One region of the Burkholderia oklahomensis C6786 genome, then DNA from elsewhere that is predicted to be linked to it. Evidence: predicted binding sites of a transcription regulator. Region 1 holds the regulator's gene; the other holds the start of a gene.

Region 1 (3,951 bases):
CCTTTGCGGCCTGCGCGCGCGCCTTCGACAGTTTCTTCGCGTCGGCGAGATACGCTTCCTTCGCCTGGTCGGCGATCGCCTGCAGCGCGGTCAGGTCGGCGGCGGCGTCGAGTTCGGCGAGCTGCGCGCGGCGCGCCTCGTGCTCGTCGTGCAGCGTCTCGGGCGGCAGCCGGAACTTGCGCGCGGTCGAGTGCAGCGCGTCGAGCCGCGATTCGACCTGCGCGAGGCGGTCCGGATCGAGGTCGAGCCGCTGCGCGTAGTGCGACAGCGAGTACGACGCCTCCTGTAGCTGGATCTCGGCCGGCTCGAGTGACGCGAGCGCGTCGTTCAGCGCCGGATCGTATTCGGCGAGGCTGCGAAGCTTCGACACGATCGCGCCGAGCTGCGTGAGCATCGCGTCGTCCGATTCGGAGATGGCGTCGAGCGCGCCCTGGACGCCGTCGATCAGGTTCGCCGAATGCGTGAGGCGCTTGTGCTCGGTGTTGATTTCATCCCATTCGCCCGGCTGCGGCGCGAGCTTGTCGAGCTCGGCGAGCTGCCACGCGAGCTTTTCGCGTTCGAGCTGGCGCTCGCGCTCGTGCGCCTGCGCGGCCTCGATCGCCTGCGTCGCGTCGCGCCACGCGCGAAAACCGCGCGCGACGGCGGCCGCGTCGGCGACGAGCCCCGCGTGCGCGTCGAACAGCTCGCGCTGCGCGTCCGTGCGCATCAGCAGCTGGTGCGCATGCTGGCCATGGATGTCGACGAGCATCTCGCCCACTTCGCGCAGTTGCGCGAGCGTCGCGCTCGTGCCGTTGATGAATGCGCGCGAGCGGCCGTTCGCGTCGACGACGCGCCGCAGCATCACTGTATCGTCGGCGTCGAACGCATGCTCGTCGAGCCAGCGTACGACGCGGTCGTGCGGCGTGAATTCGGCGCTGATGTCGGCGCGCGCGCAGCCGGCGCGCACGACGCTCGCGTCTGCGCGTTCGCCGAGCGCGAGCGCGAGCGCATCGATCAGGATCGATTTGCCGGCGCCCGTTTCGCCCGAGAAGACGGAGAAGCCGCTGTCGAATTCGAGGTCGAGCGCGGCGACGATGACGAAGTCGCGGATCGAGAGGTGGCGGAGCATGAGTGGCGGTCGGAAGGTGGCGTCAGGGCTTATGCGTCGTCGTCTTCTTCGCTCGACGGGTGTTCGTTCCAGTGGAGCTTCTTGCGCAGCGTCACGTAGTAGCTGTAGCCGACCGGGTGCAGGAACGGCACCGTGTGCTTCGAGCGGCGCACCTCGATCGTGTCGTTCAGCTCGAGTGCCGTGAACGACTGCATGTCGAAGTTCACGTTCACGTCGCGCCCGCCGATGATCTGGATCGCGATCTTCGAATCGTCCGGCAGCACGATCGGCCGGTTCGACAGCGCGTGCGGCGCGATCGGCACGAGCACGAATCCCTGCAGCTGCGGATGCAGGATCGGCCCCGACGACGACAGCGCGTACGCGGTCGAGCCCGTCGGGGTCGCGACGATGAGGCCGTCCGAGCGCTGGTTGTACATGAAGCGGCCGTCGACCGATACGCGCAGCTCGGCCATCCCGGAGAAGCCGCTGCGGTTCACGACGACGTCGTTGAACGCGAGCGCGTGATAGATCGGCTCGCCGTTGCGCACGATGCGGGACTCGAGCAGCGTGCGTTCCTCGCGCTCGAAGCTGCCCGCGAGCATCATCGGCACGACGTCCTGCATGTCGGACGCCGGGATGTCGGTGATGAAGCCGAGCCGGCCGTGGTTGATGCCGATGAGCGGCGTCTTGTACGGCGCGAGCTGGCGGCCGATGCCGAGCATCGTGCCGTCTCCGCCCAGCACGACCGCGACGTCGGCGCGCGCGCCGATCTCGGCGGGCGTGAGCGCCGGGTAGCCCGTGCTGCCGATCGCCTGCGCGGTGTCGGCCTCGAACACGACTTCGAAGCCGCGTTTCGCGATGCACGCGGCAAGCGACGCCAGCGGCTCGGCGATCCCTGGCGTGTTGCTGCGCCCGACGAGCGCGACGGTATGGAATTGGTGGCCGATTTTCATGCCGGCATTACACCATAGCTCGATGACGAAAAGAACCGCCCGCCGGCCCGGGGACGGCAAAACGGGTGGGGAACGGACGATGCGCGCGGGACGCTCGCGGGCGCCGCCCGGTTGCGCTAAAATTTTCCGTCATGTTAGATCCACGCGCACGAACCCTCCTCAAGACTCTGATCGAGCGGTATATCGCCGACGGTCAGCCGGTCGGATCGCGCACGTTGTCTCGTTATTCCGGGCTCGAGCTGAGCCCGGCGACGATCCGCAACGTGATGTCCGACCTGGAGGAGCTCGGCCTCGTGTCGAGCCCGCACACGTCGGCGGGGCGCGTGCCGACGCCGCGCGGCTACCGCCTCTTCGTCGACACGATGCTGACGGTCGAGTCGCCGATCGACGCCGACGCCGTCACGCGGCTCGTGCAGACCACGCTGCAGGCGGGCGATCCGCAGCAGAAGGTCGTCGCGGCCGCGGCGAGCGTGCTGTCGAACCTGTCGCAGTTCGCGGGCGTCGTGCTGACGCCGCGCCGCAGCCACGTGTTCAAGCAGATCGAGTTCCTGCGCCTGTCGGACAAGCGGATCCTCCTCATCATCGTGACGCCCGAAGGCGACGTGCAGAACCGCATGATCGCGACGCAGCGCGACTACACGCCCTCGCAGCTCACCGAGGCGTCGAACTACATCAACGCGCACTTCGCCGGCCTGTCGTTCGACGAGGTGCGCCGCCGGCTGCGCGAGGAGATCGACGAACTGCGCGGCGACATGACGGCGCTGATGCACGCGGCCGTCACGGCGAGCACCGAGGAGGCCGACGACGAGGACACCGTGCTGATCTCCGGCGAGCGCAACCTGCTCGAAGTGGCGGATCTTTCGTCCGACATGGCGCGGCTGCGCAAGCTGTTCGACGTGTTCGACCAGAAGACGAGCCTCCTGCAGCTTCTCGACGTGTCGAGCCACGCGCAGGGCGTGCAGATCTTCATCGGCGGCGAATCGACGCTCGTGCCGATCGACGAAATGAGCGTCGTGACGGCCCCGTACGAGGTCAACGGCAAGATCGTCGGCACGCTCGGCGTGATCGGGCCGACGCGGATGGCCTACAACCGCGTGATTCCGATCGTCGACATCACCGCGCGCCTCCTGTCGCTGGCGCTCAGCCAGCAGTAACCGGTTCCACCCGCGCTTCATCGCCGTTTCATCACACGTTTGCGGCGTCCCGCGCCGTTTTCCCTCGATCGAGTCCGTCATCGGCATCGTGCCGGCGCGCCGCGCGCAGCGCAATCGGCCGGACGGCCGACTGGTGGGCCCGGGCCGCCCCGCTATAATGAGTGTCGTTCGATTCGGTGCTCCGGCACGATCTTTCCATGCGTTTTGACCTCGAACCGCCGTCGCAGGCGTCGGCCGCTCACCGCGTCGCCGTGCTGCTCGTCAACCTGGGCACGCCCGACGAGCCGACGCCGCGCGCGGTGCGCCGCTATCTCGCGCAGTTCCTGTCCGACCCGCGCGTCGTCGAGATCCCGCAGGCCGTCTGGCAGGTGATCCTGCGCACGCTGATCCTGCCGCTGCGCAGCCGCGCGTCCGCGAAGAAGTACGCGGCCGTCTGGATGCCCGAGGGCTCGCCGCTGCGCGTCCATACGGAGCGTCAGGTCGAGTGCTTGCGGCCGCTCTTCGCGGCGAACGGCTACCGGGTGATCGTCGACCACGCGATGCGCTACGGCACGCCGAGCATCGCCGACGTGCTCTCGCAACTGAAGCGCGCGGGCGCCGAGCGGGTGCTGCTGCTGCCGATGTATCCGCAATATTCGGCGTCGACGACGGCCACCGCGTTCGACGCCGCGTTCGCCGCGCTCGGCCGGATGCGCAACCAGCCGGAGGTGCGCACGGTGCGCCACTACGCGGACCACCCGGCGTACATCCACGCGCT
Region 2 (3,951 bases), 1.2 Mb from region 1:
CTCGATTTCTCGGACATCGACGCGGTGCGCCGCGTCGTCGAGCGCTGCAACCGGATCCCCGTGCATCCGCGCCATCCGTACGCGGGCGACCTCGTGTTCACCGCGTTCTCCGGCTCGCATCAGGATGCGATCCGCAAGGGCTTCGCGCAGCAGCAGCCCGACGCGATCTGGGAAGTGCCGTATCTGCCGATCGATCCCGCCGATCTCGGCCGCAGCTACGACGCGGTGATTCGCGTGAACAGCCAGTCCGGCAAGGGCGGCGCGGCGTACCTGCTTGAGCGCGGGATGGGCTTCTCGCCGCCGCGCCGTGTGCAGATCGAATTCAGCCATGCGGTGCAGGCGCTCGCCGACGCATCGGGCGAAGAAGTGACGGCCGATGCGATCTGCGCGCTCTTCGCGCGCGAATATCTGGAGACGATGGGTCCGGCCGCGCGCGCGGGCACGTCGGCGAGCTGGCATGACCGCGAAATCGCGCTCGCGCTCGCGGACGATGCGCAAAGCGCCGTGCGGCAGGCGGCCGCCGCGTTCGCCGCGGCGGCGGGCGTCGAGATCGACGTCGCGTCGTGCGAAGTCGAGCGTACCGCGGATGGCGACACCGTCGTGTTCGTCGGCGCGAAGGTCGGCGGCGCCGCGCTGCGCCACGGCGCGGGCGTGCATCGCGATCCGGCCGCCGCCGCGACGGATGCGGTCGCGAGCGCGATCAACCGCTCCGCCTGGAGCCGCGACGAGCGGCGCGCGGCCGCCTGACGCGGCGCGAACGACACGCGAAAGGACACTGCGCGGCGCACGCCGCTGCGCAAAACCGGTGCGACGCGCGATCCGCGGCGCTCCGGCGCAAACCGAACGGCTCACGAAGCTGCACGGGCGACGAAGGGCCCCGACGAGGGGCCGAAAGAAACGGTCGGGAAAGGGCCGGAAAAGCGGGCGGCAGCGGCGGGCGAGAATGGCGGGCGAAGGCGTGCTTCGTGTCTAGCTCTCGGTCGCGCAGCGCGTCGCCTGCCATGCGAGGAGGCGCCAGCGGCCGCTCTCCTGCGTCTGCACGGCGGTGTAGGCGATCGGAAACACGAGGCCGCCGTTGTTCGTCTCCATCTCGATCAGCGCGCGCCCCGCGACGACGTACGTGGCGTCGCCGACGGGCAGCACCTCCTGCGACTGGACTTCGATCTGCCGATAGCGGCGGCGCCCTGCCGTGATCGCGTCGATGAACTGCTGCTTGGTCTCGCGTTTGCCGTTGGTGTGCACGTAGTAGACCTTGTCGGACAACAACGCTTCAAGCGCCTCGCCGTCGCCGTCGACCATCGCACGAAACCGGTCGCGCTCGAGCGCGCGAATCGCATCGATCACCTTCGCCACCATCGCCATACTCCTCGACTGCATGCGCGCCTCCGGCGCGCCGATCAGAAGTTGTATTGCACGTAGAGCTGGCTGAAATTTATACCAGGATTCGGGTCTTTGATACCCGCATTGGACACGTGCTGGAAACGAAAACCCGCCTGATACTGCTGACGATTGCCGAATTGCGCGCCGACGCCGACCATGTCGGCGAACTGGAACGCAGTCGACATCGAGTAGTTCTGCGAGATCGTCGGATGCGACAGGAAACGCACGCCGACGCCCGCCTCGATGAACGGCCGCACATGGCCCGCGCTCTTGATGAAGCGCACGATGGGCGTTGCGCCGACTTCCCAGACGCTGTCGTTGATCGCGCGATCGCCCGTGTACCGCCAATACGACAAGTGTCCTTCGGCGACGAACGCGAAGTGCCAGCCGCCGATTTCCCACCAGGTCCAGTTCGGATCCCAAGCGACGGCGATGTCGCCCTTCTTGATGTCGTGATCGGCGACGCCGCCGCCGAGCTGCAATCCCCATCGATCCGCGAAAGCGGTGCCGGAAGCGCCGGCAAGCGCCGCCGCCACTGCGACCCGTGCGATGACCCGCCCCGCCCGACCGCCGTTTTTATCGTTCATCTCTGACTCCAACTTCTCTGGTTGAATAGAGCCTCGCTGCAATTCGAATGCCGGGCTCGAGCGAACAGAATCTTATGGTAAAGGACTTTTCCGATCGGCATCATCTGACGAAATGGTTTTCTGCCGAATTGACAAGAATCAGGATCCTTTACCCGAAACGCCCGTAAAACAACGGCTTACGGGCGACGAACGGAAACGGGTTCCGGCGCGAGCTATCACCTCATCAAAATCGATAGCAAAACGGGAACTCCAGCGACCCTGTTCCTTCTAAGGATTAGCACTCCGGTGGATGGAGTGCTAAGATTCATCGAGGAATCGCCCCGGCTATGGGGCTTGTCCCTGATTCCAAAGGAGTTTTTTACGTGAGCAACGCATTGACCCTTCCGAACATTCTGCGCCCGGCGTCCGCTAAGGCCGCATCGGCAGGCTCGCTGGCGCTCGCATCCCAGTCGATGCTGCCCGGCCAGCTGGGCAACATCGACGCCTATATCCAGGCCGTCAACCGCATTCCGTTGCTGACGCCGGAAGAAGAGCGTCAATACGCGACCGAATACCGCGACGGCAACAACCTCGATGCCGCGCGCCAGCTCGTGCTGTCGCACCTGCGGCTCGTCGTGTCGATCGCACGCAACTACCTCGGCTACGGCCTGCCGCACGGCGACCTGATCCAGGAAGGCAACATCGGCCTGATGAAGGCGGTCAAGCGTTTCGATCCCGCTCAGAACGTGCGTCTCGTGTCGTATGCGATCCACTGGATCAAGGCCGAGATTCACGAGTACATCCTGCGCAACTGGCGCATGGTCAAGGTCGCGACGACGAAGGCGCAGCGCAAGCTGTTCTTCAACCTGCGCAGCCACAAGAAGGGCACGCAGGCGTTCACGCCGGAGGAAATCGACGGCCTCGCGCAGGAGCTGAACGTCAAGCGCGAGGAAGTGGCCGAGATGGAAACCCGCCTGTCGGGCGGCGACATCGCGCTCGAAGGCCAGATCGACGATGGCGAGGAGTCGTACGCGCCGATCGCATATCTCGCCGATTCGCACAACGAGCCGACCGCCGTGCTCGCCGCGCGGCAGCGCGACATGCTGCAGACGGACGGCATCGCGCGCGCGCTCGAGTCGCTCGACGCACGCAGCCGCCGGATCATCGAGGCGCGCTGGCTGAACGTCGGCGACGACGGCTCGGGCGGCTCGACGCTGCACGACCTCGCGGCCGAATTCGGCGTGTCGGCGGAGCGCATCCGCCAGATCGAGGCAAGCGCGATGAAGAAGATGCGCACGGCGCTCGCCGCGTACGCGTAACGCTCGGTCGCCGCCCGGCCCGCCAGGCCGCGCCGAAACGCAAAAAGCCCGCTGTCTTGCGACAGCGGGCTTTTTTGTGCGCCGCGAAACCGTACGCATTGCGTGCATGCTTGATCAACGTTATGAAAAATTTCGTCGGATGCATTGCGATTTGCGCGAACCTTGAGTCAGCTCAAGTTTCTGCGATCGCTTCGCGACGGTGTGCCGCAGCGCGGCACTAAGGGTTTTCCGGGGCGCCTCCTACAATTGGGAGGACCGGCCAACTGATGCCGCGCGCACGCAAGCGCGTCACGAGACCGGCCTGGTTTTACGCCTATCGCGCTATCCCGGACATCATGGCTTTGACTCTCATCAACAAAAAGGCGTCGCCCCGCGATACGCCGCCCGCCCGCCCGGCGGGCTGGCGCGACCGGGTCGCCGCCTGGGCCCGCGGCCCGACCCTCGCGCGCGACATCTCGATCGTGCTCGCCTTCAAGCTGATCCTGCTCGTCGCGCTCAAGTACGCATTCTTCAACCATCCGCAGGCCGAGCACATGTCGTTGCCGCCTGCCGTCGTCGCCGCGCAGCTGCTGTCGACGACGCAATCCGAACCCACTCGGGGAGACCGCCATGATAAGTAGCGAAGTCGTCGATCTGTCGCGCCTGCAGTTCGGCATCACAGCGCTCTACCATTTCCTGTTCGTTCC

Evidence for each region. Region 1 encodes HrcA, which represses chaperone genes, less so after heat shock. Its sites were predicted from a motif close to TTAGCACTCNNNNNNNNNGAGTGCTAA; they were not measured.
Region 2: a site for HrcA is predicted at 2,242-2,268, ahead of rpoH (RNA polymerase sigma factor RpoH). Genes of this name have one in related genera too.

Annotation. Positions count from the first base shown of each region.
Region 1 is NZ_CP009555.1:2,450,981-2,454,931, forward strand. Features, by position in the region: gene recN (DNA repair protein RecN) at 1-1,108, opposite strand, end outside; gene BG90_RS11070 (NAD kinase) at 1,138-2,040, opposite strand; gene hrcA (heat-inducible transcriptional repressor HrcA) at 2,172-3,194, shown strand; gene hemH (ferrochelatase) at 3,392-3,951, shown strand, end outside.
Region 2 is NZ_CP009555.1:1,211,924-1,215,874, forward strand. Features, by position in the region: gene leuA (2-isopropylmalate synthase) at 1-747, shown strand, start outside; gene BG90_RS05355 (nuclear transport factor 2 family protein) at 970-1,356, opposite strand; gene BG90_RS05360 (acyloxyacyl hydrolase) at 1,398-1,967, opposite strand; gene rpoH (RNA polymerase sigma factor RpoH) at 2,330-3,265, shown strand; gene cydP (cytochrome oxidase putative small subunit CydP) at 3,601-3,885, shown strand; gene BG90_RS05375 (cytochrome ubiquinol oxidase subunit I) at 3,875-3,951, shown strand, end outside.